DNA from 2 places in the Pseudoalteromonas tunicata genome. Region 2 is predicted to be linked to the other one. Evidence: riboswitches for the same ligand, from Rfam matches in the RefSeq annotation. Region 2 holds a riboswitch; the other holds the start of a gene.

Region 1 (16,709 bases), on a different replicon from region 2:
GGCAGCTAAGGTTTCGCGCACCGCTTTACCGTTATCCCAAGTTTCGGCTACTGCTAGCATTTCGAGGTTTTGCTCAATCCGATCGGCGATTTTAAGCAATAAATTACTGCGCTCTGTAACGGAGGTTTTACCCCATGCATCTTTTGCAGCGTGGGCGGCATCAAGGGCTAGGTTGATGTCTTTTTCGTTTGAGCGTGGAATTTTACAAATTACTTCACCTGTGACTGGGCTGATATTTTCAAAATAGTGGCCATCAACGGGTTCAACCCATTTACCGCCAATAAAATTACCATAATGTGATTTAAATGAAACGAGAGAGCCCGGTTGGCCAGGATTTTTATAGATCATTGTTATGTTTCCAATTGTGAGAGTTCCATACCCAGCCTAGCGCTTTGGACTAAGGTCTACTTGTCGCTAGGTGCAAAAAACTTGACTGACTGTCCATTTTTCAGCCATGCTGGATTTTGACTTTTTAGCATCAGGACAAGGTATGGCACAGTTGATCCGCAGCAAAAACATTCAGACGCTGATTGATAATCGCACTGTTTTTAATAGTGATGATGTGCAAATTTGTTTGTACGACACTTATCAAACTGCTCATCACGTGCCTTTTAAAACCGAGCAGCTGATGCTGTGTGCTATGTCATCAGGTGAAAAAGTAATGCATCATACTTCGTTTGATCAAGGGCAGCGTTTTGTGCCTGGTCAAAGCTTTATGATTGCTGCGGGTGAAGAGGTTGCAATTGATTTTCCTACCGCCAGTTGGCAAGCACCAACCTCGTGTCTAACCATTGAGATTGATAGTAAAAAAATTCAGCAAGTTGTTGAACGTTTAGCATTAGAGCAGCCGCCAAGTTTATCGGCGCAGGCAACCTTGCAACTTGATAATACACAGGCAACACAGGCGCTTTATCAGCGTCTAACTCAGGTGTGTTATGAAGAACCCGACGACAGGGGCTTGCTACTTGATTTAGGGATCAGCGAATTAATTGTGCGCTTATTTCGAGTTAAAGCGCGGGCGATGTTTTTACAACATGTGCAGCGCGACCCTGAGCTAACACCACTGCATGCTGCACTTGCTTATATGCAGCGTAATTTACATCAACAGATTGAAATTGAAGAAGTTTGTAAGGTTGCTTGTGTAGGTCGCAGTAGGTTATATGGTTTATTTAAAAAGCATTTAAATAGCACTCCACAAGCATTTTTATTGGAGCAGCGTTTAAGCTTTGCGGCAGATAAAATCAAGCATGGCGCTAATATAACCCGCGCCTGCTATGACAGTGGCTTTGTGGACCCAAGTCATTTTAGCCGCCGCTTTAAAAGTATGTTTGGTTTAAGTCCTAAGCAGTTTCAACAAGCGCAAACTTAGCTTGTTTAATAAGGTTGCTCTAATTTCTTTTTGGTCGCTAATTGTTCGGCAGTTAAGATTTGATTTATTTGCATATCAATATTTTGAAAAAAGTTAACCTCATTATTTTGTGGGTGCGCAGTACCAAATGAACCTATTTTAACCTCTAGGTTGGTGAGTTGTTGCTCATATGCTTGTTGATGTAAATCTAAAATAACTTGTTTTTGGCTGGCATCCAGTGAAGGTAACATCGCAAAATAACTTTGGCTGCTAAAAAACTGATTGTATTGAGCTTGTTGCGCTAATTTTTGTTGTTCAAATTGATGATAACGAGTGATTTGTTGATCACTTAAATGCTGACTGAGTTTTGAAGTGAAGCGTTGGTTAATTGCATCACGTTCTAAATTCAAATTATCAAGCTCGGCTTGTTCATTCTGAGGGTCAATAAATGGATTGGCGTCCATATCTTGCATTTTGCTTTGATAATAAGGATTCAGTAGTTCGATTTCAGCATCGTTTTTTTCATTTAATAATTTTGTAAGCGCCTGTGCTTGTTCGTCTGATAAGGCTAATGCAAGTGTGAGTTCAGGTAGTGCGTTAGCTAAATCAAGTTGTGAGGCTGCTTTCGTAAATTCAATACTTTGAAAGTGTGCATCCATGGCGGCATATTTTTCTTGTAGAGGGTGGTTTTCAGCCGCTTCGTTCTCAAGTTTTTCTTGCGCTACCTCTGTAGTTTCCTCAGTGTAAACTGGCTGTTTCGATTCTAAAGTGTCAGGGAAAAATAAATCTTTAGAGAGTGATCGCATTTCTTGTTCTTGCTGCGAAAGAGTGGGTGTCGCTGTTAACGGTTGATTGGCAGCTGTTAAGGGTTGTGTATCAGAGTGTGTAGTCAGGTACTGATTTAAACAAAATCCTAAAATGAAGCCACTGACCAATCCAATAACAAACTTAATATTCATAATACGCTCTCTGATTAATGCTTTTTCGCCAAATACAGCCCAATTATACGCTTGTTTCTAGTTTTAATACTGTAAGCATTTGTTATTAATCTCAGTTCACTATTTTGTATTAGGGTCAGTTGTGGTTATTTCATCAGCCAGCATTAAAATATGGGCGGCACTCCAGCTAAAATTAGTGGCGCCTTGCATTTTTCCTGTTGTTGGGTGGTAATTTTCACGAATAGGTTGATTGCCTTTTAAGCCTTCGGCGTCAGAGATGAGTTGCGTTAATAGCTGTTTGGCCTCGTTGTGATAGCCATAGTTTTGTAAGCCAATTAAGCCAAAATACACTTGGTCAAGCCATACTCGACCGCGCCAATAAATGTCAGGGTTGTAAGCGGGATTACTGAGCGCTGCGGTCGGGAGCGGTACTTTGGTATTAAACTCTGATGGGTTTAGCATGTTATTAGCCACTTTTTGTGCCTGCTCAGAGCTTGCTACTTTACTAAATAAAGGTGCCCAACCTTCAGGTCCTTTGCCTCTTTGGGTTAGTAACTGTCCTGCGCAGGCCTCTTTGTTCTGGTTATCGCTGATTTGGCGATCGTAATAAAAACCGCTTTGCTCATCAAAAAAGCAGTTATTAATTAGCTGTGTTAATTGTTTGGCAGCAAGGTTGAGTTGTTTAGCTTGCTGAGGGTTGTTTAACAAGGATGCCATTTTGGCTAACAATTGTTTTTCTTGTGCCAAATAGCTATTTAGCTCAACCGATTCTTGGTTAATAGAATACCCAACTAATTGGCCATTCTCTTGATTAGGTAAAAATTGCACTTGCCAATCTCGGCGCGACTTTTTTAAATTGCCTTGGTGATGAATTTGGCTATAACGAGCCAATTGTTCTGCGTTAATAAAGCCAAAACGTGCAGCATTATCCATACCCGACTCCCAACCGGCACCATGTTGCACCGGAATGTCGAGTGTTTGGTAATCACCATGCTGCAAAACTTGTTTATATAGCAGATTGCCGCTGCATTGATAGCTAAATTGACCATGGTTGTTATTTAATTGGCATCCGCTTAAATCAAGCTCTGTGGGCGGTGTTGCATACTCAACAGTAAAGTATAATTCACCGTGCGGCGTTGTTTGTGCAGGGTGTAAGGTTGCGCCGTACTCAACTAAACCATTGTGATTATGGTCGCGGTTGCGATACCACCACTGATGATATGCCAACAATTTAGGGTACATTTGAGCTAAAAATTGAATGTCGCCGTCTTGCTGATAAATGTGCCAAACCGCCCAGCTCGCCAAGGGCGGTTTACTGTTTCGTTCGTTCCAATTGCCCCCATCGCCCGCGCGTTGTTGATCTTTATTATAAAAAATGGCGTCAATCACCATGCCGTGGTCTTGCGGGCGCACTTTATCATTGGTTTGAATTTGATAGCTGAAAAGCGCTCGAATGTTATTTTTGGCAAGGACTGGGTCAAATTTTGCCATTGCATACGCATGCTTCCAGGAATCCCACGCCCATGCGCCATTAAACCACCGCGCAGTGACTGAGGGTGTTATTACATCAAATGAAATTGCCCCAGCAGGGCTGCGCCAATTGCTTAATAAAGTAGCAAGGGCCTTTTGTTGAATCGCTAATGGCACAAGCGAGTTGTGCTCCAAATGGGCTAAGTAACCCTGCCAGCGTTGTTTTGTTGCCGCTATTTGTTGTGTCGCATGTTGGGTGTTGGCAGATGATATGCGCTCTTTTGGGTGATGAAAGTAACTGTGTTCGGTATAAATATCGATAGTTTGAAAAGGGGGGAGTGTGATGTCGCTTTGGCTTTGGTAGCTTAGTTGCGGTTGATTGAGTGTGGTTTGGCTTGGCAATGAGCGGCTAATTTCATAATAAGCACCGTCACTTTGCATTAGCTGCCACGGTGAGCGAATACTCGAAAATGAAAACGTGATAGCGTTTGAACCTGTGGCAAGTTTGGGTTGCCATGTTGGGAATTTCTCCTGCATGGTGATATCAGGTTGCCATTGTTGTAAAAGTTGGCCTTGCCAATTGAGGGTTAGCACTATTGGTTGGCTGCTAAGGTTGTTAAGTGTGGTTTGCACTAGAGCAGTACGATTAGCAACAAATTGTAAGCTCAAATTTACGATAAGATCTGGCCATTGATAAACTTGTACTAGTTGCCCTGCAATTTGCTGTTGTGAGCTACAAGCCTTGCCAAAATCATATTGTTTACCGGTGGTTTTGTTGGTAATACTGAGTTGGTCTAATTTTTCTGCTAAAAACAGGCTGTATTCTTCAGTGATGATCATCGGGCCTGTAAATGAGCCAAAATCACTTGATTTTTCAGGTAATAAAAAGCCGTGCCAACTGCCTAAATCAAAAAATGGATTGAATGTTTGATTACCATACTGGTCAAGTTGCTGCAAAGAGCTTGGGGAGCCAGTGCGATTGATAGCATCACTTGGCGGCGTAAAAATTGGACATGCTTTGCCTAAAAAAGGTATCAGAATTAATAACAATAAAAAGTAAGGCATAACAAATACAGCTGATTATTTCGGTCTATTGTATGCAATTAAATTGGGTTAGCCAATCATTTAAATCTAGTGATTAAGTTTGGTTTTTAATCTTAATGTAATATTTTTGTTTGATTTTTTAGGTGGTTTGATTATCATTTGCACCTATTTGGCAAACTAACCGAAAGGTTAGGACGCAAAGCTTCCGGTCTACCATCATTTTATGATCATGATAGCGGGGTTGCCGCAACTTATTGAGTTGTGCCTGAGTGCCTCGTTTTATTACAAACGCGCCTTTAGCTTTTCTGCCAAATTCTTATTTTTATACATATTAAATGGTGCATGGCATGGTGTTTTCACCTTATTAGCCAAAGGGGGCTGCTTTCATGGTTAAGGTTTTAGCAGGGTTGCTACCAGGTGATTGGTCGGTGATCCATTCGATTGAAAATAATCAGCGATTACAAAAAGGCGATACAGTTAAACTGGAATTATTTGATGTTAAGGGTGAGCTATCTGAGCTTTCGGTCGCTTTTGATATTACGCAAGCTAATGAAGGTGAGGCCCATATTTGGCCAAAATTATTGTCTGAACATATCAATAAGCATTTTAAAGTACTACAAGCGGGCCGACATTACCCAGAGCTGGGTATTGTACCAAGCTATGGCGAAAACAATATTTTCGCCCTTGAAGGCAGTGGTATAGAGCGTGCGCAAATTCGGTTTTACATAAAAAAACAGCGTACAGCATCTTTAGAGCAATCTGCAGAACACTATGACTATGTTTTTCCACAGTTTCGCAACGATTACCGTGCTGGCGATCGGGTTTTTCATCCTAAAACTGGAAAAATTTATTGTTGTAAACCTTGGCCATATACCGAGTTTTGCCGATTAGGTGCGCACATGGATGAGCAATATGAGCCAGGATTAGGCAAAAACTGGACGCTTGCTTGGCATTTAGCGCAAGAAATTGTGTTATGTGAATGAGTTTTAACGCATTACTTTCCCTTAAGTAATAGGCAATTTATCTCGTAAGAGGCTGATTGTTATTATCCCCCGAAGCCCGTGGTAGATTATCACGGGCTTTTTTTGTTAGATTGGGTAAAATGCTGCCACTTTAATATTCTTGTTTTGGAAATAAGTTAGTGGCGAAATCGACCCTTAGTGCCCCTGTCGCAGTAAAACAACCCCATGTAATGACCCATCACCAACATAGTCGCTGTGATAATTATTATTGGATGCGAGATGATGAACGACAAGACCCTAAGATTATTGCCCACTTAGAGGCCGAAAATGCGTATTGTGATGCGCAAATGAGTCCTTATCAGGAGCTTGAGCAAGATTTATTTACCGAATTAAAAGGCCGTATTGTCAAAGACGACAGTACAGTGCCCGTCAAAGATGGCGCCTATTGGTACAGCTCAGAAATTAGCGGTGAAGAGGAATTTGCCCGTTATTACCGCGCCGATGATGGTCATGCAACCAATAAGCAATTGTTACTCGATAGTAATACGTTGGCGCAAGAGCATGAATATTACGATTTGGGCGAGTTTTCTATTAGCCCTAATGATCAATTACTATCGTACTCAGAAGATACTGATAGCCGTCGCATTTACACCATTCGTTTTAAAGATTTAACCACCAACACATTGCTTGATGACGTACTCGAAAATACCGAAGGCCAAGCGGTGTGGGCCAATGACAATAAAACGGTTTTTTATGTCAAAAAAGATTTAAAAACTTTACTTGGCTCACAAGTGTATCGCCATGTATTAGGCACCTCTCAAGCCGATGATGTTTTAGTTTTTGAAGAGCAAGACGACAGCTTTTTTATGGGTTTGGGTAAAAGCCGTGATGAAAGCTTGATAATGCTTGATTTAGAAGCGACAGAAACCAGCGATACGTGGGTGCTCGATGCCAATAATTGTCATGGTGAGTTTGTGCAATTGTGCCCGCGAGTCAAAGGCCACGAATACGATGCCGACAAATTAGGCGATACCTTTTACATAGTCACCAACTGGCAAGCTAAAAACTTTCGTTTAATGACGGCTAATAATACGACAATTCATCAGCAGGCGTTATGGCAAGAACTTATAGCGCATCGTGATGATGTCATGTTGGAATGTGTTGAGTTATTTAATGAGTTTAAAGTTGTCACTGAGCGCGAAAAAGGACAAATTCGGTTTGTGGTTTATCAAGCTGATGGCAGCTCGTATCCACTTGAATTTAACGATGCATGTTATTACGCTGGGCTAGGTGAAAACCCAGAGCCAGACAGTAATAAAGCCCGTTTATATTACTCCAGTTTAACAACACCGGGTTCATTGTTAGAGTTTGATTTAGCGACAGGGCAAAGTACTGTGCTAAAGCAGCAAAAAGTACTGGGAGATTTTGACAGTGCGCTGTACCAAGCTGAGCGTATTTTTATTAAAGCACGCGATGGCGTTGAAGTGCCGGTATCCTTGGTTTATCGCAAAGATATGTTTGGCAAAAATGGCCAAAACCCAATGCTATTAAATGGTTATGGGGCTTATGGCATTACCTTTGATGCCAGCTTTTCGGTCAATGCATTAAGTTTACTCGACCGTGGTTTTGTTTACGCCATTGCCCATATTCGTGGCTCCGAAATGTTGGGCCGAGATTGGTACGAGCAAGGTAAAAAAGCGCATAAACAAAATACCTTTAATGATTTTGTCGATGTTACACAAGCCTTAGTGCAGCAAGGTTATGCCCACGCAGATAAAGTATTTGCTTCTGGTGCCAGTGCCGGTGGTTTATTGATGGGGGCAGTAGCAAATCAAGCGCCTCATTTGTACAAAGGTATTTGTTGTCAGGTGCCTTTTTTAGATGTGCTCACCACCATGCTTGATGAGAGTATTCCACTCACAACCAACGAATATGACGAATGGGGTAATCCAAATGATGTTGATGCCTACAAGACGATTTTGGCCTATTCGCCATACGATAATATTCGCGCGCAAGATTACCCCAATATTTTAGTGACAACCGGTTTTCATGATTCGCAGGTGCAATACTGGGAGCCGATGAAGTGGGTGGCGAAATTACGTGAATTAAAAACCAATAATAATTTATTACTGTTTAAAACCGATATGGATGCAGGCCACGGAGGTGCATCCGGTCGTTTTAATCGCTTAAAAGAAGAGGCCTTAGAGCTGGCCTTTTTTATTGGTTTGTTACAAGACAAGAAATAAATCTTTCGCTGTTAAGGCGATAACTGGAAACATAAGCAGCATAACTATAGCTATTATCTTCATTGATATTGGGTATATGCTGCTTTTTTATCGTAAAAATTCTTTCAATAACAAATGCTAAAGCTGCATGGTGTTTAATTAAGGGATTATTCTTCGCTCTAAATATTTAGCTGTTATATTAATTTCAAAGTACATAAAACCATTCTTTTTGTAAAGCTTGCTTGACTTTGTTGTTTTGTTGCGCAATATTGAGTCAAATAAACTTTACTTTTAAAGGTGGCAAAAATGAATGCAAATAGTGAAATGAGTTGGCAGCAAAAAAATAAATACAATACCGTAAGTTTGGCAAAATGGACGTTAGCTTGGGTACTGAGCTTGGCTTTGGTCTCTTTTGGTCCTAAATTTTTGTGGCAAGAAACCGTGATTATCAGTGTGATTGCACTCTTGGTGAATATCGCCATTGGCATTGGTATGATCCTCGCCAATAAACGCCAGTTATTGGGTCTTGATGAAATGCAGCAAAAACTCCAACTTAATGCCATGGCCATTACGTTAGGCTCAGTATTGGTGATGGGAATTGCTTACGAAACTATGAGTAATAGCCATATTGTGGCTTTTGATGCCAAAATATCGCATTTAGTGATTTTTATGGGACTGACTTATTTAGTCTCAACATTTATTTTGCAGAAAAAATACGGCTGCGATGAGGGCGAGGAATGAAGAATCGCTTAAAGGTATTGCGTGCCGAGCGCGATTGGACGCAGGCAAAGTTAGCCGAGCTACTCGATGTATCGCGCCAAACCATTAATGCTATCGAAAAAGGTAAGTTCGACCCAAGCTTACCACTGGCATTTAAAGCGGCGCGCTTGTTTAATTTAACCATTGAAGATATTTTTCAAGAAGAGTAAATCGCCTCAAAAATCAGGTGTATAGCCTATAGCCTATAGCCTTCGTTTTCAATATGCAGGGGTGTTGGCCGCGCGCCTTCACCTCGATCACATCGTGTATCTATGCTCACAAGGATTGAGTCACTAGCCGCCTACCTGCATATTGAAAGCCATTGGGTATAAAATAGGATGTGAACCTGAGTTTTTTTACCCTGTATTACACCTGCGTCTCGATAATTAAAACACCGGCAAGACGGCAAACCAGCTTAAACGTGTTTATTTTCTATTCATCTCAAAATGATTGTTGTTTGTTCACCTTAGGTTAGTCTGAAAAGACAGAATAAAAAGAGCCCAACACTGATGTCTATTTCAAAAATGCCTATTTTAACAATACCAATTGCAACGTTTACTCCGTCAAAAAGAGCCATGACTTATTTACCGTTAGCTGTGGCGAGTTTATTCGTCAGCCATTTTGCACTAGCCAATCCTATAAGTTATCACGATCAAGCCAAGTTACATCACATTGCCAAAGCGGTGTCGGCTGAGCGTATTGAACATGACATTCAAGCTTTGGTGAATTTTGGTACTCGCCATACCTTATCCGAAACGAAGTCGGATACTCGTGGTATTGGCGCAGCAAGGCGTTGGATTAAAGCTGAGTTTGAAAAAATCTCAACCCAATGTGGTGGCTGTTTAGAGGTGATTGAAGTAAAAGAGACGATTTCGGGCGAAAAACGCATTCCGAATGCCACCGAAGTGGTCAATATCATTGCCATTCAGCGTGGGAGCATTGAACCAAATCGAATGGTGATGATGTCCGGTGATATTGATTCACGAGTCAGTGATGTGATGGATTTTATCAGCGATGCGCCTGGTGCAAACGATAATGCCTCGGGTATTGCCGGTACGTTAGAAGCTGCGCGGGTTTTATCTCAGTACAAATTTAATGGCTCGATTGTGTATGCGGCGCTCTCGGGTGAAGAGCAAGGCTTGTTTGGTGGTAAAATTTTAGCCCAGTATGCCAAGCAGCAAGGCTGGCGGGTGCATGGGGTATTAAACAACGATATGATTGGCAATGTGACTGGTATTAATGGTGTGACCGATAATACCACTGCACGACTGTTCTCTGAAGGCACACGAGTGATTGAAACACCAGAGCAAGCTCGGGTTCGGCGTTTTACTGGCGGTGAAGTCGATTCGGCCAGTCGTAATTTGGCCCGTTATATCGATACCATCGCTGATCGTTACATTCCTAATCTCGATACCTTATTAGTGTATCGCCTCGATCGTTTTGGTCGTGGCGGACATCATCGTCCTTTTAACGATGCTGGTTTTGCTGCGATTCGCATCATGGAAACCAATGAACATTATGACCGCCAACATCAAGACTTACGCACCGAAAATGGGGTGGTGTACGGCGATACTATTGATGGTGTTGACTTTGATTATGCCGCCAAACTCACGGCGCTGAATGCGGTGAGTATGGCCTCTATGGCATGGGCACCTGCGCCGCCGCAAACGGTAAAAATTAGTGGGGCAGTGAGTGCAAGTACGAGTTTTACTTGGCAGGCGTCCGATGACCCCAGCATCGTGGGTTATCGTATTTATTGGCGTTATACCAGCGAACCACAATGGCAATTTAGTCGTGATGTTGGCAAAGTTACAGCCGCTACACTTGAGAATATCGTGATTGATAATTACACCTTTGGTGTGGCCGCAGTGAGTAAAGACGGATTTGAATCACCTGTGGTATTTCCTGGCGATGTTGGCGCGTTTGAATATCCACATCCTTAACTTTACAACGAGCCAGTAAAAAGCGGTTCAATCGATCGTAATGACCGATTGAACCGTATTTCTTACACTTAAAGGTAATTTATAAGGACTGTTAGGTGTCTAAAGAGCGTGCAATACCCACTTCACGATTAGCGCGCCTTGCCAAGCTCGGTTCAATGGCTGGCAAAGTGGCAGGCAACATGTTGGTATCTGGTGCAAAAGGGGCGCTAAATGGACAGCAATGGGATAATAAAGCGCTATTACTACAACCGAAAAATATTACTCATTTAGCGAAACAGTTAGCCCATCTTCGTGGTGCAGCCATGAAGCTTGGCCAATTGCTCTCGATGGATGCCGGTGATTTACTCAGCCCTGAACTCGCTCAATTGCTGGCAATGTTGCGTGCCGATGCTGACCCCATGCCGCATCAACAATTAATTGCCGTACTCAAAGATCAGTGGGGCGATAACTGGCTCGATACGTTATCTCACATTGATTTAAAACCTTTTGCTGCAGCGTCAATTGGTCAAGTTCACCAAGCCTTCACAGAGCAGGGCAGTAAACTTGCCATTAAAATTCAATATCCCGGTATTGCAAAAAGTGTGGTCAGTGATGTTGATAACGTAATGACTTTATTAACGTTATCGCGCTTGTTACCAAAAGAAATTGATATTAAACCTTTAGTCGCTGAAGCTAAAAAGCAGCTGCTGAATGAAGCCGACTATGCATTAGAAGCCAGTTACTTAACTCGCTACGGACAGTATTTGGCAGGCAATCCACGCTTTAAAGTGCCAACACTCTACTCTGAATACAGTTCAGGGCAAATTTTAGCAATGGAATATGTTGAAGCACAGCCCATAGAGCAGCTAAGTCATTTGAGTCAAGCACAGCGAAATCGTATTGCTAGTGATTTTATTGCTTTGTTTTTTCTTGAGTTGTTTGATTTTAAACTCGTGCAAACCGACCCTAATTTTGCCAATTTTCAATATCAAGTCAGTACAGATCGCATTGTATTGCTCGATTTTGGCGCCACCCGCGAAGTGCCTGAGTTATTAAGCCAAGGTTATCGTAAGCTACTCTCTGCCGCGCAAGTGCAAGATCGCAACCGGGTATTGAGTGCCGCCATTGAGATTGGCTATTTTCAAGATACTATCTTGGATAGTTATAAAAATAATGTGATTGATTTGTTTATATTGGCGTGCGAGCCGCTGCGGTTCACAGGTGAGTATGATTTTGCCCACAGTGATTTAGCGCGCCGCATGAAAGAAGCAGGGCTTGCCATGAGCACTCAAGTTCAGCAATGGCACACGCCACCTATCGATGCGTTATTTATTCACCGAAAACTGGCTGGCTTGTATTTAATTGCGGCTAAATTGCAGGCAACAGTGAATGCAAACGCCTTGTTTGAGCCATTTAAACGCGTCGAATAGTCAGGAGTTACGGAGCTGCGAGAGATGAAGTGTACAAAGCTTAGCATTAAAAAAGCGTGATAGAATCACGCTTTTTTAATGCTTTATATTCAGCTCAGTATTATGGAATACTCAACCAAATCATGGCTAATGGGCAAAGTAGGCTAACTAACCACACCAACGAGCGCAGTTTATCGATATTCAGGTAATAAAAAATACAAAAGAAAACGCGCGCGATAATATAAATAACAGCCAGCGTTTGCACTGTGCTACCTATATTATTGGTTGCCAATACCACTGCAATGGCCAGCGCAAAGATAAGTAATGATTCAAAACTATTTTGGTGTGCCGCTAATGCTCGAGCACCAAAACCAGTCAAACGAGCTTGCTGTGCTCTTGGGTGGTTATTATCGTAACCGCCGTCTTTTTGCATGGCATAAGCAACCGGCGCTTTTGCCAAATAAGGCAATAAAGCGGCGATAAATGCGCAAATCAGAATCGTTGTCATGAGCAATCCTTGTTAATTATTTTTACTACTTAAAATTAAATAACCTCAATATGTCAGTCAATCTCTTATCCAGCACTGAGGTTAAATAAGCAATGTAATACTTCACTCATTTATTTCGCGGTTTTTGGGTCATCTTTAATGAACTGAATATCACTAAAACCAAACTTAATATATTGCTGGTCGCGAAAGTTTTTTACTGCAGCAGAGCCTTTTGAGGTCATGGCAATTTGTTTTTCCATCGCAATATAGTTGGTTAAGTCGATACCTTCGGCGGCTGCGATTGCATCAAACATATCGTGATATTTGTCGTTAGCAAAGTTAATTTCTTTTGCTACACCATGAAATTTATAACTTATTCTGCGGGCCACAGCCGTACACTCGTTTTGACAATAAAAATTGTTGCAATTATAGCGGCTTTTTCATCAGATAGCAGCCTGTAATCTTTTAATGACTTTTAGGCTATAATTGGTTTTTGTACTTATTATTGAGTAGTTTAAATGAAGTTAACTGCACTGTTGTTGTTTTTGAGTATCAGTAACAGTGAGATTTTTCATGATTTGACTCAGGCTGAGCAATCTGCGGCAGATAATCCAACTCAAACCTTGGTACTGTATCAGCAATATCAGTCTTATTTAGAGACTATGCCTGTTAATGTTCAATTGAAATGGCATAAAGCAGCGGCGCGCGCGGCGTTAAGGCAAAGTGATGTTGTTGGTGCTGAAAAAATATTTATTGCCATGCTGCCAAGTTATTTGCAAGCAGGTAAAAATCAGCAAGATTATTTTTATAATTTAGTTGGGATTTGGTTTCGCAAAGCTGCGTTTAATCAGCAAGCACTTAATGCATATCAATGTGCACTTAGCAACCAAACCACAGATTTAGATAAGCTAAAATATTTAAATAACGCAGCAATAGCAGCGCGTCACCTTAATCAATTTGAACTGAGTATTAAACTTACAGAGCAAGCTTTAGCGATAATTAAAACGTCGCCAAGTAAACCTTATGAAGGAGCAATTAATAATACTCTGGGCATGACAGCGTTAATGCAACAAAACTATGAGGGGGCGAAAGAGGCTTTTCAGCGTTCTTTATTTTTACGAGAGGGCTTAAAACGGACCAGCGCCCAATTAACTAGCACCTTGAACTTAATGACCACCTATTTATTAAACCATGAGCTGGATGCTTTTAAGCGATTAGATAAGCGTAAGCTCTCTGAGGTTGAGCTGTCTTTTGAACAGCAAGTTTATTTGTCGTGGCTTAACTTTTTATATCAGCAATCTTTATATCGAACAGCTGCAACACCATCTACTGCGCTAGTTCAAGATTACTTAGCACTCAGAGATGAAAGTATTATTGCCTTGGTAAAGCTTATGAGTCGAGAGTTGCATTTTGTATTGCCAGATCATCCGGTTAACCAAAAAACCAATCTGATTTATCAGGGTCCGCTTGAAAACTATTTAAATGGCTGTGCTTTTTTAAGTGCTGAAAAAAAGCAATAGCTTTCTTTGTTCCTCTAAGTAAAATGCTGGGTGACAAAATTACACCCAAAAAAAGCATCCAGTGTGCAGTCGGAAGCAAAATTATACTAAATCAAGGAATTAAAGATGAAAATCAAACTGGTCGTGGCGGCATTGTCGTTAGTAAGTAGCACTGCATTTGCAGGTTTTAGCTTAAATAGCCTCACAGATGGCGATGGTTTACCAAGCTTAACGTCAAGCAAAACTAAAAGTTTAGGATTTACTAAGGTTGCCCTTCCTTACGCCAATACGGTGAATTATTTTGGCTATATTGATAAAGATTCAAAACCAGATGAAACCATTAAAGGTAAGGATGCTTATTATCTTTATATTTGGGTACCTGCCGCACTTGACGAATTAGGTGTACGCATGATTTCACCTGTGGGTGATTTAGCGAAACCAGAAAAAAGCGACTTTGTACAAAAGGGTTTTGCAGACAAATTAAAAGCCGATAAAGAGAAATGGTTTGATACCTGGATCCGTGTGGAGCGCATGGATGTTATTAGCCCTGAAAAAATCAAAGATGCAAAGTCAGTGTTCAGTGTGCTTGATACCGATGATGATGGCGATGATACTTATGAAGAAAAACGCCATGCAAAATATAACTCATTAACACGTATTGAATCACAAGTAAGTAAACCAGAAAAAGCCTTAGTGCGTGGTTTGTATCGTGTTGCGTTTACGACCTATAAAACAGGTAAAGTAGAAGGGTCTTTTGTCGCAACGGTAGGCTCAAACGTACCTGGTATCACCATGGCAACGTCGCTAGAGCAGTTACATAAAGCAGTCAATAAATAATAATATTCACTCGCAATGAGATGATTTATTAATCGTTGAAAAAATACTTTATATAGGCTAATCCAATTGGGATTAGCCTTTTTATTTTTGATTACCGCAAGTAATTTGCTTGTGAAATAGGCGGTAATTAATAGCTCACTGATTTGACTAAAATAGAGGTTATAGTGGCAGTTGTTAGCCTTAGTTTGGATTAATTCTAAAATCTTCTAATGTATTCATTTGGTTAGCATTAAAATTACTAATTAATACTTTGCGCTTACGCTAATTCGAGCTAAATTTGCATCCATTGATGTTTTTTGTGAGTGATGCTGATGTGTCGTTTTTTAACTTATAGTGGCCCTGCCACCTTAATGTCCCCGTTAATTTTTGAAGCCGAAAACTCTTTGGTGATGCAAAGTAAATATGCACAAAAGCGTAAAGTGCCAACCAATGCAGATGGTTTTGGTTTGGGCTGGTATGCTAACCATGAAGACCCTATTCCTGCCACGTTTGTTAGTGTTGACCCAGCTTGGAGCAATCGAAATTTAAAAAGTATCGCCGAAAAAGTTAAAACGGGTCACTATTTTGCCCATATTCGTGATGCATCAAAGGGCATGCCGGTCAGCCAAGCTAATTGCCATCCTTTTCAGTGCATGCATTATTTGTGGATGCACAATGGTCGTTTAGATTTATTCGATAGCTTTCGACGCGCCTTGCTTAATGGTTTATCTGACCGAGCATTTGGCTTAATTAAAGGTAATACCGATTCGGAATATGCCTTTGCCTTGTTTATGGATAAATTAGATTTTAAACAAAGTGCTAGCGCCGAAGATTTAGAGCTGGCTATGGTAGAAACTATTCGTGAAATTATGCGCTTGCGCAAGGCTGCGGGTGCTGATACCAATGCATTTATTAATTTTGCCGTCACGGATGGTTTTCATACTATAGCAACTCGTTTTGCTACGCTTGAAACGTCGCAACCGGCATCACTGTTTTTTGCCAAAGGTGAAATCACTCAGCAAAATGGTGAGGTGGATATTGTGGTGAGTGATGCACCGGAGCGCCAAAGCATCATGATTTGCTCAGAACCTTTTACCGAAGAAGACGAACAATGGGTTAAGGTGGATCGTAATCATATTGTTATTGCGCACGGTAATGTAAGCGTGATGCAAAAACCAATCGAATTACCGTATCAGGTTAGCCTGTAGCATAAAAGTGGCAGCGTATGTGATGTTATAAATGCGTGTTGTTTTTTATACCTCGCTCCATTGCCTAAGTAAATTATGGTAAACGCCAGCAAGGCGAATAAGTTCGGGTTGTTGCGGATCAGCAGCCCGTAATGCTTGAATACTCTTATCAAGGTCAAACAAAATTCGTCGTTGGTCATCTTGGCGAATTAAACTTTGGATCCAAAAAAAGCTAGCTAGTCTTTGCCCTTCAGTGACAGGGGTAACCTGGTGTAGGCTAGTCGAAGGGTAAATCACCATATCACCCGCTGCAAGTTTGACTCGCTGTTCGCCATAGGTATCTTCAATAACCAATTCACCACCTTGATAGCTTTCGGGTTCACTTAAAAATAAAGTTACAGAAATATCAGTACGTATTTTATGACCTTGTACATTAGCCGAGTTGCCAAAAGTACGAATGGCATTATCAACGTGGCTGCCAAAGGTGCCACCTTGTTGATAGCAATTAAACATCGGTGGGAAAATAATGTTTGGTAATGCTGCTGCGGTAAATAAAGGGTTGTCTGCCAAACGCGCGACAATAAAGTTGCCAATCTCTAGTCCAACAGGGTCATTTTGTGGTAATTGCAAATTCTGTTTACAG
Region 2 (16,709 bases):
CGCTTGGTGATTTTTAACCGGGCCTTGGCCTTCAATGTGATATTCAATAGTATGTGCGTCAGAAAAATCGATTTTTTCAATAAAAGTATGGCCTCTTAAGGTCACTTGCCTGCGTATTTCTTGATTCGGTGATGTAAGGCACTTAAATTTGGCATTAAAAAAACGGCCCAACTGTGCGTGATCTTTTAATGTATCGATGACAACTATTGCTTGGCAAGCAAATGGCATAGTTATAAAAATGTTAATCATTCGAACCCACTGCATCCTATTTTCGCTGATTATTGACTAGCATACTGGATTGATAACTGGCAGACTTGGGGGGAAACGACAAAATTTTGTCTTTAGGCGACAATGTATGACGACGACCTCTGATCTTTATTTTAGTAGTGTGCTCAGTTATCTCGCTCTGAATAATGTAGATAAACACGAATGTTTGGCTGCTATCAATTTTAGCGAGTTTGATACATTAGCCAAAGGCAGTCGTGTCTCGGTAGCACATTATCAAGCATTACTGCAGCTTGGCGAATCACTTACAGGACAAAGCTTATTTGGTTTTTATTTAGGCCAAGAAATCCGCACTGCAGATTATGGAGTACTTGGTTATCTTGTTGAATCAAGTGATACTTTGCAAAATGCCATTACTGCTTTATTACAATACGACAGCTTGGTTGCAGATATTGGTAAAGCGCAGTATTTACAGGATCATCACAAAGCGAGTATTCGCTGGACGCCTTATAATCAGCTCTGTAAACAAACGGTACTTCGCAATATGACTGCTTGGGTTGCTGTGGTGCGCAAACTGATAAATCCATCATTAACACCATTGCAATTACAGCTGGTACATACTCTGAGTGAACCCGATTGCGCGCAGCTTGCCGCTTGGTTTAAGTGTCCTGTAAAAACCAATTGTGAATTTAATCAAATAGACTTTCCATTGGCGTATCTTGATTTACATTTTGCAAGTGATAATCCGATGATGCATCAGGTGCTCAAGCAATTATCCCTTGAACAGCTAAATCAACTTCATAGTAAACAAACCGTTGCTCAGCGATTACTCAGTATTTTGATGAGTAAAACCGATTTATTAGGCCTTAATCAAGAGCGAATTGCAGCCGCTTTAAATTTTACGCCTCGCACTTTACAAAGACGCCTTCAGCAAGAAAATACCAGTTATGCGCTATTACTTGATCAAGAGCGCAAGCGGCGTTGTGAGCAATTAATGCAAAAATATAAATTGGGCGCTGTGGCAGCCGAACTTGGTTTTAATGAGCAAAGTTCATTTAATCGTGCTTTTTTACGTTGGTATGGCTGTAAACCTTCAATTTACAAAAAGCAGCTACAAGCGCAATCACAAATAAGTTACTGACGTTATATGTTAAGAAACGGCTATTTTAGTACTTAGATACCATTAAATACGATTTCTTTGATTTGGCGCTAGGATAATGTTGATTTAACGCGTTAAGCTGAGTAACGGATAAAGTTTGAACACGATAATTAAGGTTAGATATGCAATATAAAAATAATTCCACACGCTTTGGTGCCTTATCAATTGGCTTACATTGGCTCATGGCATTACTTATGGTTGCGGTATATGCCTCAATCGAGTTACGAGAGTTATTTGAGCGAGGGACGGAGCTGCGAAATGCATTTAAACACTGGCATTTTATGCTGGGATTGTCGGTCTTCTTTTTAATGTGGTTACGACTCGCGCTCAAGGTCACTCAAACCACACCTGCTATTGCACCAGAGTTACCACGTTATCAAATGTTGTTAAGTAAAGTCGTCCATGGATTGTTATATCTATTAATGATTTTGATGCCAATTGGCGGTTGGCTGATTTTAAGTGGCGAAGGTAAGGTTATTCCATTTTTTGGTTTGGAATTGCCAGCTCTTATTGCCCCAGATAAAGCGCTTGCACATGATATTGAAGACATTCATCAGACTTTCGGCCAAATTGGCTATGGTTTAATTGCTTTACATGCATTTGCGGCATTAGCGCACCATTACTTCTTTAAAGACAATACCTTAGCTCGCATGCTGCCTCAACGCGACTAGCAAAGAGTACCCGTCGCTTGGATAATACCAAGCGACAAATAACCTCAATATGGGTTAATAAATCTATTTCAAGTACTGAGGTTAAATAGCTTAAACTTTGAATTGTTCGGCTATCTCATAATAGTTTTAACTTAAATAACAACATCTTGATGACTTATAGAACTGCTCAAGCAGGCTTTTAATGCATTGAGTGATTGGCGTAAGACATCATGATTTTGCGCGGCACATAAACTAATACGAATTGCTTGAGGTGCATTAAAACGGCCTATGGCAAAGGATTCAGCGGCGCGCACTAGCACATGATTTTTTTCAGCAAAGCGTTCAAAATCAACCGCTCGCCAATGTGTGGGTAAAGTCAGCCACAGATTATACCCCCCTATTTGTGTCGTTATTTGGTAATCGGCCAGAATCTCTTTGGCTATCTGATGGCGAACCGTCATTTCTTGCTCAATGGAGTTAGCTAATTCATCAATTTTGCCTTGCTCAAGCCATCGACAAAATAACTCGATTTGAAGCGGGGGCAGTGTCCAGCAATTGGCTTTTAAGGTGAGGCGCATTTTCTCTCTCAGCTCTGGTGTGGTCACTAAAAAACCAATGCGTAATCCACCACTAAAGGACTTTGAAAAGCTACTAATATACACCGTCAGTTCTGGCGCAAGTTGATAAAAGGGAGGTTGTTTTAATTTTGCAGGCAAAAACTGCACATCGTCTTCAATAATCGTAATGTTGTGACGTTGGCACAAAGCTACTATTTGCAGGCGTCGTTCGAAAGTTAGCTGGCTGCAGGTTGGGTTTTGCACTTGAGGTGTGAGGTAAAGCACTCTGGGATGGCTTTGTTTAATTGCACTGGTGAGTGCATCGATGGTGACCCCTTCATGATCCATTGCTAAACCAATTACTTTAAGCTGAAGTATTTGGCAAGTGGCACTGAAACCTGCAAAGGTTAATCCTTCACACAATACCGTATCGCCCGCACGACAAAGGGTTTGCAGCGTTAAGGTAACCGCATGTTGGCCACCATAAGTGAATAGTACCTGTTGCTCTTGGCAGTGGATTTTTTGTAGCTCAAGCCAACAGGCAAGCCGCTGACGCTGTGATGAAAATGCAATTTCGGGTTGATAGTTTAAACACTGCAGCAATGTTGTTGGATCATTCGCAATATCGATTAAGCCTTGTTGCAACAAAGTGAGTTGATTAATGTTAGGGGCATTGGCACTGCGCAAATCAAATTGAGCATGGTTAACTGTGCTTAAGAGAGCAGGGTGAGGTGTCATCGGTTTTACAAATGTGCCACTGCCTACTTTTGTGATCACACAACCGCGTCGTTCTAGCTCTTTGTAGGCTCTGGTAATTGTCCCAACAGTAACCTTGAGCTTATACGCTAATATCCGTTGTGGCGGCAACTTTGCCTCACTCTTAAGTTGACCGTGGGTAATTGCATTGCTAATCGCGTTGGCCACTTGTAAATATTTTGCGCCCTTCGCTGTTAAAAAGTCCAAATCCAAAATTGTCATGAGTACAATAAAACTGTTGCGGTAATTTACTCGCTTATATAGCATCAATTTTAGTGTAATTGTATCTTTTATTTTAAATTGTATGCGTACAATTTGGTGCTTATGAACGAACTTATCGCTTTATTATTGCCGCTGATGCTCTTTAGTATTTCAGCCACAGCAACCCCTGGACCCAATAATGTGATGCTGACCTTACTCGGTTCTGAGTATGGGTTAAAAAGTGCTTTGGGGTTTATTGCCGGGATCCGAATGGGCATTGTATTACTGTTTGCCTTAATGAGTATGGGGGTGGCTGGTTTGGTTGAATTGTTTCCTCATAGCTTGCAGGTACTTAAATGTATTGGAGCTGTTTATTTATTTTGGTTAGCAATTAAATTAATTAAAACCACCTCCCAATTAGATGCTAAGTTACCTGTAAACCCACTCGGTTTTGTTCATGGTATGGCTGTGCAATTTATAAATCCTAAATCGATTTTAATGGTGCTTTCCTGTATCAGTGCGTTCAGTTTACCCAATCATTTGTATTGGTACTCCGTTTTACAAGCGTGTGCAGTGTTTAGTGTGGTGGGGTTGCTAACAAATATTGGCTGGACACTCTTTGGCGTGGCAGTAAGTCGCTTACTGGCTACACCGGTTGCCAAACATAGATTCAATTGTTTTTTGGCGGCTTGTACATTCATAACCATTGGCTTGATTTTTGTTTAAGCATTTTGAGTCTAAATTTAAGAAGGAGGTATTATGAATTGTGAAGTAAATCAAACCGATACCATTTGGTACAGCGATAACCCTAATGATATGCAGTTAGCTGTTATTCATGGCTATTTAACCCGCTCTTATTGGGCTTTGGGAATAAGCGATTCTTTGGTTGAGCAATCACTAAAGCATTCATTGTGTTTTGGTGCATTTATTGGGCAGCAACAAATTGCGTTTGCGCGTGTGATTTCTGATTTCAGTACTTTTGCTTATTTAGCTGATGTATTTGTGCTGGAGGGTTATCGCGGGTTGGGGATCAGTAAGCAGTTGATAGCAAATATACTTCGGCATAAGAATCTACAAGGATTAAGACGGTTTATGTTATGTACCTCTGATGCACATGGGCTTTATCAGCAGTTTGGTTTTACACAAGCCGAGCAACCACAAAATTTAATGGCTCTGCATCGCACAACTATTTATAGTTAACCTTTATTCATTTTTGAGATAAACAGATGTTATTAAATCAGTTTAAAGGTGGTTGTCATTGCGGTGCTATTCGTTTTGTGGTGTCAGCTGCTGTTGATGCGCAAATTGAAGATTGCAATTGTTCAATCTGCACTAAAAGTGGTTTTTTGCATTTAATTGTGCCCAACGCACAGTTTGAACTGCAAACAGATAAAGAGCTGCTGAGCACCTACACCTTTAATACCGGCGTTGCTCAACATTATTTTTGTAAAACATGTGGGATCAAACCGTTTTATATTCCCCGCTCTAATCCTGACGGGATCGATGTTAATGTACGTTGTTTAGATGAGTATCCAGTCAGCACTATGCAAGTCGTGCCCTTTGATGGGCAAAATTGGGAGCAGCACGCACATACCTTATCGCACAAAACAAAAAAGCCTTAAATGTAAGGCTTTTTTGTTAGTAAGTGTCACATTTTAGCGTAAGCAAGTACCAGCATTAAGTGCAATCAGCTTATCTAAAATGACTTCACCATCAATTCGGATCCCATTATGTTCATATTGTGATGTTAGCCAATATTGTAAATTTGCCACTTGTTTTGCAGTGTTTAAACTCAAATTCATATCAACATACATATCTTCGCTGTAAATCGCAGCTGCAACAGGCACTTTATTGTTATTGAGTACTGATAAATCATATAACATAGGCCAGTCGGTTTTAGTTGCTAATAAACCAGCACAATCTTTAAGAGGCATTAGGTTATTAAATTGCTCAAAAAACCAAGGGAAAATCATTTCACCAGTAAATAAAAAAGGTTTATCTGGCTGGTATTGAAATTCATCTAAATTGCTTCTAATTTGTTCTGCTGCCCAGTTTGAAGAAAGCTGCTGGCAGTAAATCGCTTCATGCAAAATAGCAAATAACGGATTGGTATTGTAATCCAGCATGTGGCTAAATTGAGTTAAAAATAAAGGATTTATCTGTTTCCCTGACGCCGTGTTGATCAGGGCTTGCTCTAGTAGGTAATACACTTCTTCGGGGCCATTTTCCATGCCCAAATGAATACCTAAACTTTGTAACATCTCAATACTTAATTGTTCACCGCTGGCTAAAATAACTGGATTTTCACTGATATAAGCGGTTAATTCGCTGATCAGAGTTTGCGCATCAGCAAAACGTTTGAAAAAAGCCTCATTTTTGCTTTTAACACGGGCAAAGGTGTGCTGATACACTTCTAAAGGGCTTGAATTTATAGGTGGGATCCCGCCGGTGATAAACGCTTGTGCTAAATCTTCTGGGGCTCGGCACAAATAATGGAATACACAAAAACCACCAAACGATTGGCCCAAAATACTCCACGGTTGCAGAGGGCTCAACTTTTTTTTAATCGCAATCGCATCATTGATGATATTGTCTGCCCGAAAATGACTTAAATAATCGGCTTGTTCGCGTGGGGTTAAATGTGCCAAGCTCAAATAATTAACTGGGGTCGAAAGTCCGGTGCCACGTTGGTCGAGTAATAACACCCTAAATTGTGTTAACGCACGTTTAATCCAGCCACTATTGTCGATAGGACGTTGCGCTGCAAATCCGGGACCGCCTTGAAAATAAACTAAAAAAGGTAAATTGGCATTACGGTGTTCTTTTGCAACTAATTCGCGGGCAAACACAGTGATCTGCTCTGCCTTTGGTTCATTGTAATTAAGCGCTAGCGAAAAGTGATGTTTGATCACATCAATGCCAGCTAATGAATAGTGGAGTGTCATAACGTACCTACAGGTTGATAATTTAAGGCTGTATTGCACAGATCGTAAAGCATTTCCCTGATATTGTATGCAAGATTGTTAAGTAAAAATTTCCATTTAACTGATTAAAATAAGTTTTTATCGAAAGAGGCTCGCACTCTGTATCAGAGTCGCTACTATAATCTTTGATGATTCTAACTATTTAACAAAGGTCAACAATGGTACAGGGGATTCTGTCAGTCGTTTTATTAATAGCTAGCATTTCATTGCAAGCTAATACAGAGTTTGTGGTGTATTCATCTGCTGCTGAAAACGACCCTAAGTCGGTGGAGCAAAGTATGTTTGCACTTGTTGCATCAGCTTTGCCGGACTACGATCTGGTACAGCGTTTTGCCGGGGTCGAGCGCAGTTTAAAATTAGCCAATCTCGAGCAAAATGTCTGTATTCGTAATTTAGTGAGTAATCCTTGGCGTGAAACTGAATTTTACTTTTCAAAACCACAAACACTTTTTTTAGGGTTAAAAGCTTATTTAAGTCCCCGAGCAAGCTCGCTATTTAGCCAAAGCCCACAATCACCTATATCACTGGCAGAATTCGTCACCAATAATCGCCTTATAATCGGCATTGATAAAGAGCGTTCATATGGTGCTCAAATTGATCTTGAGATCAGTAAACTTGCACCACAGAATAAATATGTTAAAGAGGGTTTAGAAAGTGAGGAGCGCATGGCTAAAATGTTATTCGCCAATCGGATCGATCTTTGGCTTGAATACCAAACAGTGCTTAACGATTATAAAATTAAGCTAAATGAACAACATCAATTAAAAAGTTTTGCTGTTGATGGTGCCCATGCTTTTGTTACTGGGCACATTGCGTGCAAAAAGAGTCCTGAGGCTCTTAAATTGATTGAAAAAATCAATTTAATTTTGAGCCAAAGTTATGAAAATAAACAATTTTATCTTACTCACCTTCAATTTATTGATTCAACCTTAGAAGCAACCTTTGGCGAAATTTATCAACAGTTTTTAAGTGAGCTGCGCTAAAAATAGCGATTTACTGGCATAGCGGAGCAAATTGAGCGTTTAATACCTGCTGCAGGTCATTTGGTGCGAGTTGAATTTCTAATCCTCGGCGCCCGCCACTGATGTACAGACTTTCAAGTTGCTGTGCTGAGCTATCAATTACAGTTGAAAGGCGTTTTTTTTGTCCCAAAGGGCTAACTCCACCAAGCACATAACCGGTTGTTCGTTCAACTTTTTGTGGTTCGGCCATCTGGGCTTTTTTCATACCAAGGGCTTTTGCTACTAATTTTAAATTTAGTTGATGGGTTACGGGTAAAATAGCCACAGCTAATTGGTGATTATCGAGCTCAATCACTAAGGTTTTAAAGACTTCGCAAGCAGCGAGGTTTAGTTTTTCAGCCGCTTCAAGTCCAAATGATTGATGATGTGGGTCATGCTCATATTGATGAAGAGTGAATTCAATGTTGTTTTTTTTCGCAAACAGTACCGCAGGAGTCACAAACTTAGGCCTTATTGTTCAGAATTAACGATAATAAACGTGTTTTAATCTTGAAGGTCAAGGCCTAATTATTGGTGCCGTGTTATTACTTTATAATATCGCCTGAAACATCAAGCGGTTTTACTGCTTGATGTGGCTTTGCATAACTTAGGCGTGAAAGAGGGGTTGTGGTTGAATAACAATCAAGCCCAGATACCGTAACAGTGCCGACACTGGCTAAATCGATAAAGCCATCAGCCATCAGTGCATTGTTGGGTAAATAGATATGTTTAATTTCACCAATCACAAGTTCAGTCTGATTAACTAAAGTTTGAGTGCTTTGCAGCTCTACCCCATATTTAATGTGGCACTGCTCAACAAAGGGCGCTTCAAAACCATTGAGGTATTGTGGTGTTAAACCCACCATATCAAATTCAGACTCATCGCTTTCATAGCGGGCTGATGTTTGGTGGGCAGCCTGCCAAATAGCATTATTGACCTGATTTAAGGTGTAAAAACCGGTAGCCAAAATATTTTCAAGGCTGTGACGTGGTACTGAATGGGGCCGCATGATGAAACCCACCAAAGCGGGGTCGGCACCTAAATGAAATACCGAACTGATAATCGCTAAATTGGTTTGCCCTAGCTTATTTTGGCTACCTAATAAATTCGCACTTTTAAAACCCGACAAGCTATTAACGAGTTGAGCGCGAAATGATTTATCGAGTTGTTGTAAGTCGTGTTGTGAAAATTCCATATTTTTCTCAAATACGTTACCAAGCAATGGGTTTTCCCGCCCAATCTAGGTAATCAAGTTGGCCATCAAGTTCACAATTTTGCAAAATGGTGCAAAGATAATCTGCGACTTGGAGTGGAGTAAATAATTGTTCAGGTTTAACGTTTTTTTGAAACGGCTTTGACAGTGGCGTGTCGGTCGTACCTGGATGAAAGGCGATTAACTTTATATTTTTAGCGCGGCGCTGGTATTCAACCGCTGCCGTTTTAAGTGCCATATTCAAGGCGGCTTTTGATGCCCTATAACTATACCAGCCACCGAGTTGGTTATCGCCTATGCTACCAACTCGCGCACTTAAACACACAATTTTGCAAGGAGCTGTACCTTGGCATAGGGTGAGTAAATGCTTAATCCAGCGAAGTGGGACCAACGTATTAATTTCGAACAGTGCTGCCATTGCGGCAAAATCAATATCTTCCAAGCGTTTTTCTGGTTGAATGTTATTAGAGTGTAATTGACCATTACAAATAATGACTTCAGAAATTTTTCCTTGCCAGTCATTGAGTTCATCAATTATGTCACACACTGACCGCTCCGAATAATCGCTGACAAAATGGCTTATCTTGTCTGTGTTTGCGTAATTGATTGCGCACTGGCTAATGCTGATGATAGTGCTTATCTGTAGGTTTGATTGATATTTCTCAATCATGGCTTGTCCAATAGCACTGCTTGCACCAATGATTAATACAGCAAGGTTATTTCTACTTTGCTCAGTCATCTGAGGGCCTCTTATTGTTTGCTGCCACGTTATTTTTTGGTAATTCACAGCTATTAGAAGTACAGCGAGATTGCCCGAGTATTAATTTTGAAATTGAATACCTGTTTTTGGCAAAAAACAAATAAACCCAATCAGCAAGTGGCTTTATCACAGGAAACCGAAGTATTTTTAGCCACTTATGCTTGTTAACTTGTTGCCATGCAGCAACAGTAACATCTAAGCCATAAATCATTGAGCCATCTTGCCATTGCGCATGCAAAATTAAATTTGCGGCTACAACATCAATTGAAGGGTACTGTTTTTCAAAATCAGGCATGTAGATGTCGGCAAAGTGTAATTTATTTTGCCCATTAAGCTCACGCAGGCGATCCATTTCAGCAACACACAGTGGGCAAGTACCATCATAAAATACGGTTAATTGAGTCATAAAAAATCAACAGAAGAAGCATGCTTCACTATACGACGCAGTAGACAAAAAAATTCACTTTAACGTGATATTTTTTCATCCCCCTTGTAGATTGGTCCATAGCTAGGTAGTTTGGTTGCAGTTTATCATTGGCAAGTTTAGGAATTTCCATGAGTAATTACAGCGCGTTAAAATCAAATGTAAATTTATTAGGACAATTATTAGGTCAAACAATCAAAGCTGCACAGGGTGACGCTATTTTAGCTAAAGTGGAGCAAATTCGAGCATTGTCTAAAGCCTCTCGCAGTGGTGATGGCCAAAGTCGCCATGAATTGATTGATTTGCTACATCAACTAACCGATGCTGAGTTACTTCCAGTTGCCCGTGCCTTTAATCAATTTTTAAATCTCGCTAATGTAGCCGAACAATTTCATACTATTTCACGGCAAAATGAAGCCAATAACCATCCATTACTTGATTCACTCAATACTATAGCAGCCAGCAATGTCAGTGCTGATGCAGTACAGCAAGCCATAGTTAATTTAAAAGTAGATTTAGTACTAACAGCGCACCCAACTGAGATTACGCGCCGTACTTTGGTAAATAAACATCGAGAATTAAACGATTGCTTGGTTGCTCTTGAGCTTGATAGTTTGTTGCCAAGTGAACAAGCTATTTTATTAAATCGCATTGAGCAACTCATTTGCCAAGCGTGGCATACCAATGAAATTCGCCAGCAACGCCCAACTCCAGTAGATGAAGCCAAGTGGGGATTTGCTGTGATTGAAAATAGCCTGTGGCAAGCTGTGCCAGACTTTTTAAGAGAATTTACAGACTTAGTCGATCATAAATTTAAGTTTTCATTACCACTTGATTACAACCCGATTGTATTTACTTCTTGGATGGGCGGTGACCGAGATGGAAACCCATTTGTAACGGCTAAAGTCACCAAAGAAGTGCTTGATTTGGGTCGTTGGATGGCGATTAACTTATATTTACGCGATATAGACAAATTGAGCGCTGAACTTTCGATGAATCAATGCGATAGTGAACTTGGTGAATTGACGGGGCATGCCCATGAACCTTATCGTTTTGTGATTAGTCAGCTACGCGACCAACTAAGAGAAACAGAGCATCACTTAACCGCAAAAATTAAAGGTCATAGCAGCGATGCAAAAGATATTATTACAAGTATTGACCAATTAAAACAACCGCTTGAAGCATGTTATCGTTCGTTGCACCATTCAAAAATGGGGGTCATTGCTGATGGACTACTGCTGGATGTATTGCGTCGAATACATTGTTTTGGCTTGTATTTAACTAAGCTTGATATTCGTCAAGACTCAGACAGACACAGTCAAGTCTTTGCTGAGCTAACAGACTATTTGGCAATTGGCGATTACAACGCTTGGTCTGAGCAACAAAAACAAACGTTTTTATTAACCGAACTGCAATCGAAGCGACCTCTTATTCCGCGCAATTGGCAACCTAGCAGCGATGTTCAAGAGGTAATTGATACGTGTAAAGTGATTGCTGAGACATCACAAGAACGCTTTGGTATTTATATTATTTCGATGGCCCGAAAAGCATCAGATGTACTCGCTGTCCATTTATTGTTAAAAGAAGCAGGCTGCCCTTATGTTTTACCTGTGGCGCCCTTGTTTGAAACGTTAGATGACTTAAATGCGGGACCTGCGGTCATCGAAACACTCTTTAATGAACCTTGGTATAAAAATCATGTTAAAAACCAACAGTATGTGATGATTGGTTATTCTGATTCAGCTAAAGATGCAGGTATGATGGCTGCCGGTTGGGCACAGTATGAAGCGATGGATAAACTGGTTCAGTTTAGTGAGCAGCAAGACATTGAACTTATTTTATTTCATGGCCGTGGCGGTACAGTGGGTCGTGGTGGTGCACCTGCAGCGCAAGCGCTTCGCTCGCAACCACCGGGTTCTTTAAAATCAGGCTTACGTGTTACAGAGCAAGGCGAAATGATCCGCTTTACATTTGGTTTGCCGCAAGTTGCGCAGCAAAGCTTAAGCTTATATGCCGGCGCTGTGCTTGAAAATAACCTGCTGCCGCCGCCAGAGCCACAAGCAAAATGGCAAGAAGTCATGGCCGTTATAAGCGCCGTATCGTGCGAGCATTATCGGGCGATAGTGCGTGAACACCAAGATTTTGTGCCTTATTTTAGAGCTGCAACGCCAGAGCAAGAGCTTGCTCAATTACCACTTGGCTCGCGCCCTGCCAAACGCAAAGCCAATGGTGGAGTTGAAAGTTTACGCGCTATTCCGTGGATTTTTGCTTGGAGTCAAAACCGCTTAATGTTGCCTGCGTGGTTAGGCGCGGCCGCGGGCTTAGTGGCTGCTGAAAAACAATTTGGCCCAGATGTACTCGCGCAAATGAACAAACAATGGCCATTTTTCCGTACTCGAATTGAAATGCTCGAAATGGTATTTTGTAAAGCCGATACTTGGTTGAGTGAGCATTACGACCATCACTTAGTGCCTAAAGAATTGCAACCATTGGGTGAAACATTGCGCAGCGAATTAACCGCAGCGGTAGAGCTGGTGCGTGGATATTGCCAAAATGGCGTTTTATTAGCTGCTCAACCTTGGGTGCAGCAATCCATTGAGCTGCGAAATCCGTATACTGACCCATTAAATGTATTGCAAGTAGAGTTATTGCGCCGCGCAAGGCGTGAATCGTTAGCTGAAGGCTGCGAAGTGAATCAAGCATTAATGATCACTATGGCAGGCATTGCAGCGGGGATGCGCAATACCGGTTAAGTATTTTTATTTTAGTGGCAGCTATAAAGTCGTTTTTCAGTATTTGGATTAATTATGTTTGCCACTTTCGAGTAATTATTTGGGGGCTTAATGAGTAAATTTAATACGCTAGATGAATTCGAGAGATATGTTATTGAAGAAAAAGGGACTGAGCGCCCTTTTAGCGGACAATACAATGATTTTTTTGTACAAGGACATTATTGCTGTAAACGCTGTAATGCACCGCTTTATCGTTCAGAACATAAGTTTTCATCCCATTGTGGTTGGCCAAGTTTTGATGATGAAATCGAAGGGGCAGTCGCACGAGTGCCTGATGCCGATGGCCGCAGAGTTGAAATTGTGTGTGCTAACTGCCAAGGTCATTTAGGCCATGTATTTGAGGGCGAACTTTTGACTGAAAAAAATATTCGCCATTGTGTTAATTCAGTTTCGATGACCTTTATTAGCGCTGATATACAAAGCCCCGATATACTTTCAGAGTAAAGACCGATCGGATAATTTATTATCTTAACTGTTACACGTTTATAGCATTCAAGTTAAGGGTTATAAATGTGTAACTTATGCTCTAAAGAATTCTATTTTAGTTAAAATAAGCTTTATATGCATATACAGCTCACCCGGTGTGACAATACTGTAATTTTTAACGCAGTGGTTTGTTATTGATTTATTAACTCACTCTTTTTTACTGTTTAGAGTATTGACTCTAATTCTTTTGTCGGTATTATAACCGCGCAAGTCAAAGGCAAGCCACTTGAAAAAGTAGTCACGCAAAGTTACAGATCTAAGGGGAAACCTATGATGGCTGAACTACCAAAGCATACGTATTTGAAATTTCTTTGTATTTGCCAATTCCCAGATTTTGTAGTTAAAAAGGTTGAGCAAAGATGTCCGAGATTATTACCAGCATTAGTTACGACTCATCACTTGATTTAGTGTTAGTAAAACTAACTGGCAGCGCCACTTCCACAGATGTAATCAACAATTATCATTTAATTATTAATTATGCTAACGAACGTCATTGTCGAAAGTTGCTAGTAGATGTGACTGAATTGCGTCATCGTTATGCCGCAGTTGAAGTCATTGATGTTATTTTAGCGATAAAACATGTATTAAAAGATTTTAAGTTAGCCCGTGTGGTTGGATTTGATGGTTATTTGCACGATTTATTGATTCAAAATGCGAAACGATTCGCGTTAAACGCCGAAAACTTTGAATGTTTTGAACAAGCAAAAATTTGGTTAGAAAAAGCCGCATAAGAGGTTTAATTTCGTCAAAAAATTACATACACTGTGCGGCCATAAAAAAAATGACAACAACTTATGAGCCAACTCAATTCACAGTCTTTGACGGTGGCAATCTTAGAACAACAAGATGAACTGATCTCAACTATCACGCAGCAGCGCGGTGTTTTACCGCGAGTTGATGTTGAACGTTTAATGCAGCAATACCAATGTACTTTTCTTCAATTACTTGAAGCGTTACTTCCGATAGCTGCAACATTTGCGAAACCTCCCATATCTGAATTTTATGTCGGTGCTATTGCAGTTGGCGAGCAGATCAATGGTTTTGGGGCATTGTATTTTGGTGCAAATTTGGAGTTTAACCATCAGGCATTAAGTTTGGTTGTTCATGCCGAGCAAGCTGCCCTTAATACGGCGTGGCTTAACGGTGAAAAAACAATTAGCGTATTGGCCATTACCGATGCGCCATGTGGTTACTGCCGTCAGTTTATTAATGAGTTAAATCAATCGAGTGACATCACCATTTTATTAGGTGGCGAACTAATTGCTTTTACTGAGTTTTTACCGCGCTCGTTTGGCCCAACTGATTTAGGTAATCACGAATCTTTTTTAAACAGTCGAGTTGCACGCCTTTGTGTGGTTGACACCGAATTTAAAGTACCGCAATTGGTCAGCCATGCTGAGCAAAGTTATGTGCCTTATACTAAAAATTACGCCAGTTGCATGATTGTTTGCCAAGACGGGAGTAAATACTATGGCCGCTATGCTGAAAATGCAGCTTATAGTCCAAGTTTATCGCCTTTACAAAGTGCAATAAGCCAATTGATTTTATCGGGTCAGAGTTTTGATAGTGAGACCATTAAAGCTGTATATCTTGCCCAAATGAAAGGGGCTGAAAATCAAACGGGTGTTGCAAAAGCTGTACTTGATAGCTTTGATTTTAACGTACCACTTTACTTTGTGGCATTAGAAACAGCCCAAAAGAATGACGTTAATCAAGTAGCTTAACAATAAAGCTATTTCTATGTTCTTCTTTATCTAAATACATGTGTTGATCGGCTAAATGTAATGCGTGATCGGGGTCATCATCTTCTTGAATTTGATGGCATCCGACACTCACCGAAACCATATATTTTAATAGTGGTTTATCAAGCAAGGTTTTAAAAACCGACATATCTTCAATCGCAATATCTGTAATTAAAACAAATTCATCGCCACCAAGGCGATAGGCTGAGTCATTCGGGTAAAGTGTATTAAGGGAGCTGGAAAATAACACTAATATTTCATCACCGATATTGTGGCCATATTTATCATTAGCATGCTTAAAGTTATTTAAATCAAAGTAATATAAAAAAGCTTGGTTAAATTGCTTAAGTTCGTAGTGCTCAAAAAAAGCTCTTCGGTTAAATAAACCGGTTAACTCATCATGGTAGGCTAAAAAGCGCAGCTCTTTTTCAAGTTTAATTCGTTGGTTAATTTCGCTATGTAATTGTTTAATTTTATTTAACCTACTTTTAGCAATCTTAAGCAGGCAATAGCACAGTAATATTAAACCGACATGTTTAATGGGGGTATCAAGTAAATTAAATAAAGGACTCATATCTAATAAAAATGAGTCTAAAATATCAAGGATTAAGCCAAAGCTAAAGACTGAAAATGAAAATATAAAGAATGGTTTTTTAACGCAGGCACAAATTTCGATAAAAAATGATAGGTAAATGCCAAACCAAATGATTTCTTCGTATTGGGCCCAGTTCACCTTTTGTTGCACTGATAGAAATATTGCGATTAATAAACTTAGCCATACTAAGGTATGTAAATGCCACTTACTCATTAGCTCAACTTAAACTTTTTGAAAGTGTAATGAGTATAGCGGCAATTTAAGTGTTAATTATTGATTGTTTAAAAGTATCTTAGCTGCCTCAATAACAACCGCGACACTTTTTACTTCAATTTCATGATGATCAACATTTGGAATTTCTTGGCGAGTACGATTGACCAATACACCTGCGACACATGCCGCTTTTAATCCAAGAGCTGCGCACATAGTAAATAATGTTGCCGATTCCATTTCATAATTCATTACGCCCAATTTTTGCCACTCTTCGCAGCTTCCTTGGAAGTTCTTTGGCACATAACCTGAAAAAGTGTCGTAACGCTCTTGACCAGGATAAAAGGTATCAGATGAAGCGGTGATCCCTATGTGATAAGCAATATTGAGTGACTCACACGCTTTTACCATTGCTTGAGTGGTAAAAAAGTCAGATACCGCAGGAAAAGATAGCGGCGCAAAATGCTGGCTTGCGCCATCGAGTCTGACTGATGCTTGGCTGATTAAGATATCACCCTCATTGATATGAGGCTGAATTGCACCCGTTGTACCAATACGCAAAAAAGTACGGATCCCAAGTTGCGCTAGTTCTTCAACTGCTATCGAAGTTGATGGCCCACCAATGCCTGTTGAGCAGACAATAATAGGTTTTGATGCCAATACACCAATATAGGCGTGAAACTCGCGAGTTTTCACTAAGCAGCGCGAATGCTCAAGTTGTGCTGCGATGCGTCCTGCGCGATCTGGGCAACCAGGAATAATGGCAAGGGTTGCGCCTTCAATATCGTGTTGGGTTAAACCTAAGTGAAAAACCGTTTTCATTCTAAGCCCTTAATGGTTGTCATGGGGTTGATTGATTGTGTAACACTATTTTTTAAAAGACAAAGCAGCCTATAAGGCCTGCTGTAAAAACAAAAACAGTGTGTTTGATTATATTTTAGGCTCGTTAAATA

The links. A riboswitch is a leader RNA that binds a small molecule or an ion and turns the genes downstream of it on or off. The one in region 2 is predicted to bind cyclic di-GMP.
Region 1: linked by a shared signal. The riboswitch ahead of PTUN_RS17320 (hypothetical protein) and the one ahead of PTUN_RS20485 (hypothetical protein) in region 2 are both predicted to bind cyclic di-GMP.

Annotation. Positions count from the first base shown of each region.
Region 1 is NZ_CP011032.1:3,804,486-3,821,194, reverse strand. Features, by position in the region: gene exaC (acetaldehyde dehydrogenase ExaC) at 1-348, opposite strand, end outside; gene PTUN_RS17335 (AraC family transcriptional regulator) at 491-1,369, shown strand; gene PTUN_RS17330 (hypothetical protein) at 1,375-2,307, opposite strand; gene ygjK (alpha-glucosidase) at 2,407-4,821, opposite strand; cyclic di-GMP riboswitch class I at 4,962-5,049, shown strand; gene PTUN_RS17320 (hypothetical protein) at 5,187-5,783, shown strand; gene PTUN_RS17315 (S9 family peptidase) at 5,942-8,008, shown strand; gene PTUN_RS17310 (hypothetical protein) at 8,294-8,728, shown strand; gene PTUN_RS17305 (helix-turn-helix transcriptional regulator) at 8,725-8,916, shown strand; gene PTUN_RS17300 (M28 family metallopeptidase) at 9,256-10,689, shown strand; gene PTUN_RS17295 (ABC1 kinase family protein) at 10,785-12,098, shown strand; gene PTUN_RS17290 (MAPEG family protein) at 12,199-12,585, opposite strand; gene PTUN_RS17285 (DUF2960 domain-containing protein) at 12,696-12,953, opposite strand; gene PTUN_RS17280 (tetratricopeptide repeat protein) at 13,083-14,084, shown strand; gene PTUN_RS17275 (LipL32 family surface lipoprotein) at 14,190-14,900, shown strand; gene PTUN_RS17270 (class II glutamine amidotransferase) at 15,212-16,087, shown strand; gene PTUN_RS17265 (Fe2+-dependent dioxygenase) at 16,133-16,709, opposite strand, start outside.
Region 2 is NZ_CP011033.1:695,742-712,450, forward strand. Features, by position in the region: gene PTUN_RS20410 (SRPBCC family protein) at 1-249, opposite strand, end outside; gene PTUN_RS20415 (AraC family transcriptional regulator) at 356-1,366, shown strand; gene PTUN_RS20420 (cytochrome b) at 1,507-2,055, shown strand; gene PTUN_RS20425 (aminotransferase-like domain-containing protein) at 2,187-3,569, opposite strand; gene PTUN_RS20430 (LysE family translocator) at 3,672-4,274, shown strand; gene PTUN_RS20435 (GNAT family N-acetyltransferase) at 4,308-4,748, shown strand; gene PTUN_RS20440 (GFA family protein) at 4,775-5,170, shown strand; gene PTUN_RS20445 (alpha/beta fold hydrolase) at 5,204-6,493, opposite strand; gene PTUN_RS20450 (hypothetical protein) at 6,691-7,515, shown strand; gene ybaK (Cys-tRNA(Pro) deacylase) at 7,526-7,993, opposite strand; gene PTUN_RS20460 (flavin reductase family protein) at 8,079-8,729, opposite strand; gene PTUN_RS20465 (SDR family NAD(P)-dependent oxidoreductase) at 8,746-9,486, opposite strand; gene PTUN_RS20470 (thiol-disulfide oxidoreductase DCC family protein) at 9,479-9,913, opposite strand; gene ppc (phosphoenolpyruvate carboxylase) at 10,063-12,684, shown strand; partial or broken gene PTUN_RS20480 (methionine-R-sulfoxide reductase) at 12,775-13,137, shown strand; cyclic di-GMP riboswitch class I at 13,416-13,499, shown strand; gene PTUN_RS20485 (hypothetical protein) at 13,569-13,940, shown strand; gene cdd (cytidine deaminase) at 14,004-14,933, shown strand; gene PTUN_RS20495 (GGDEF domain-containing protein) at 14,917-15,759, opposite strand; gene udp (uridine phosphorylase) at 15,817-16,578, opposite strand.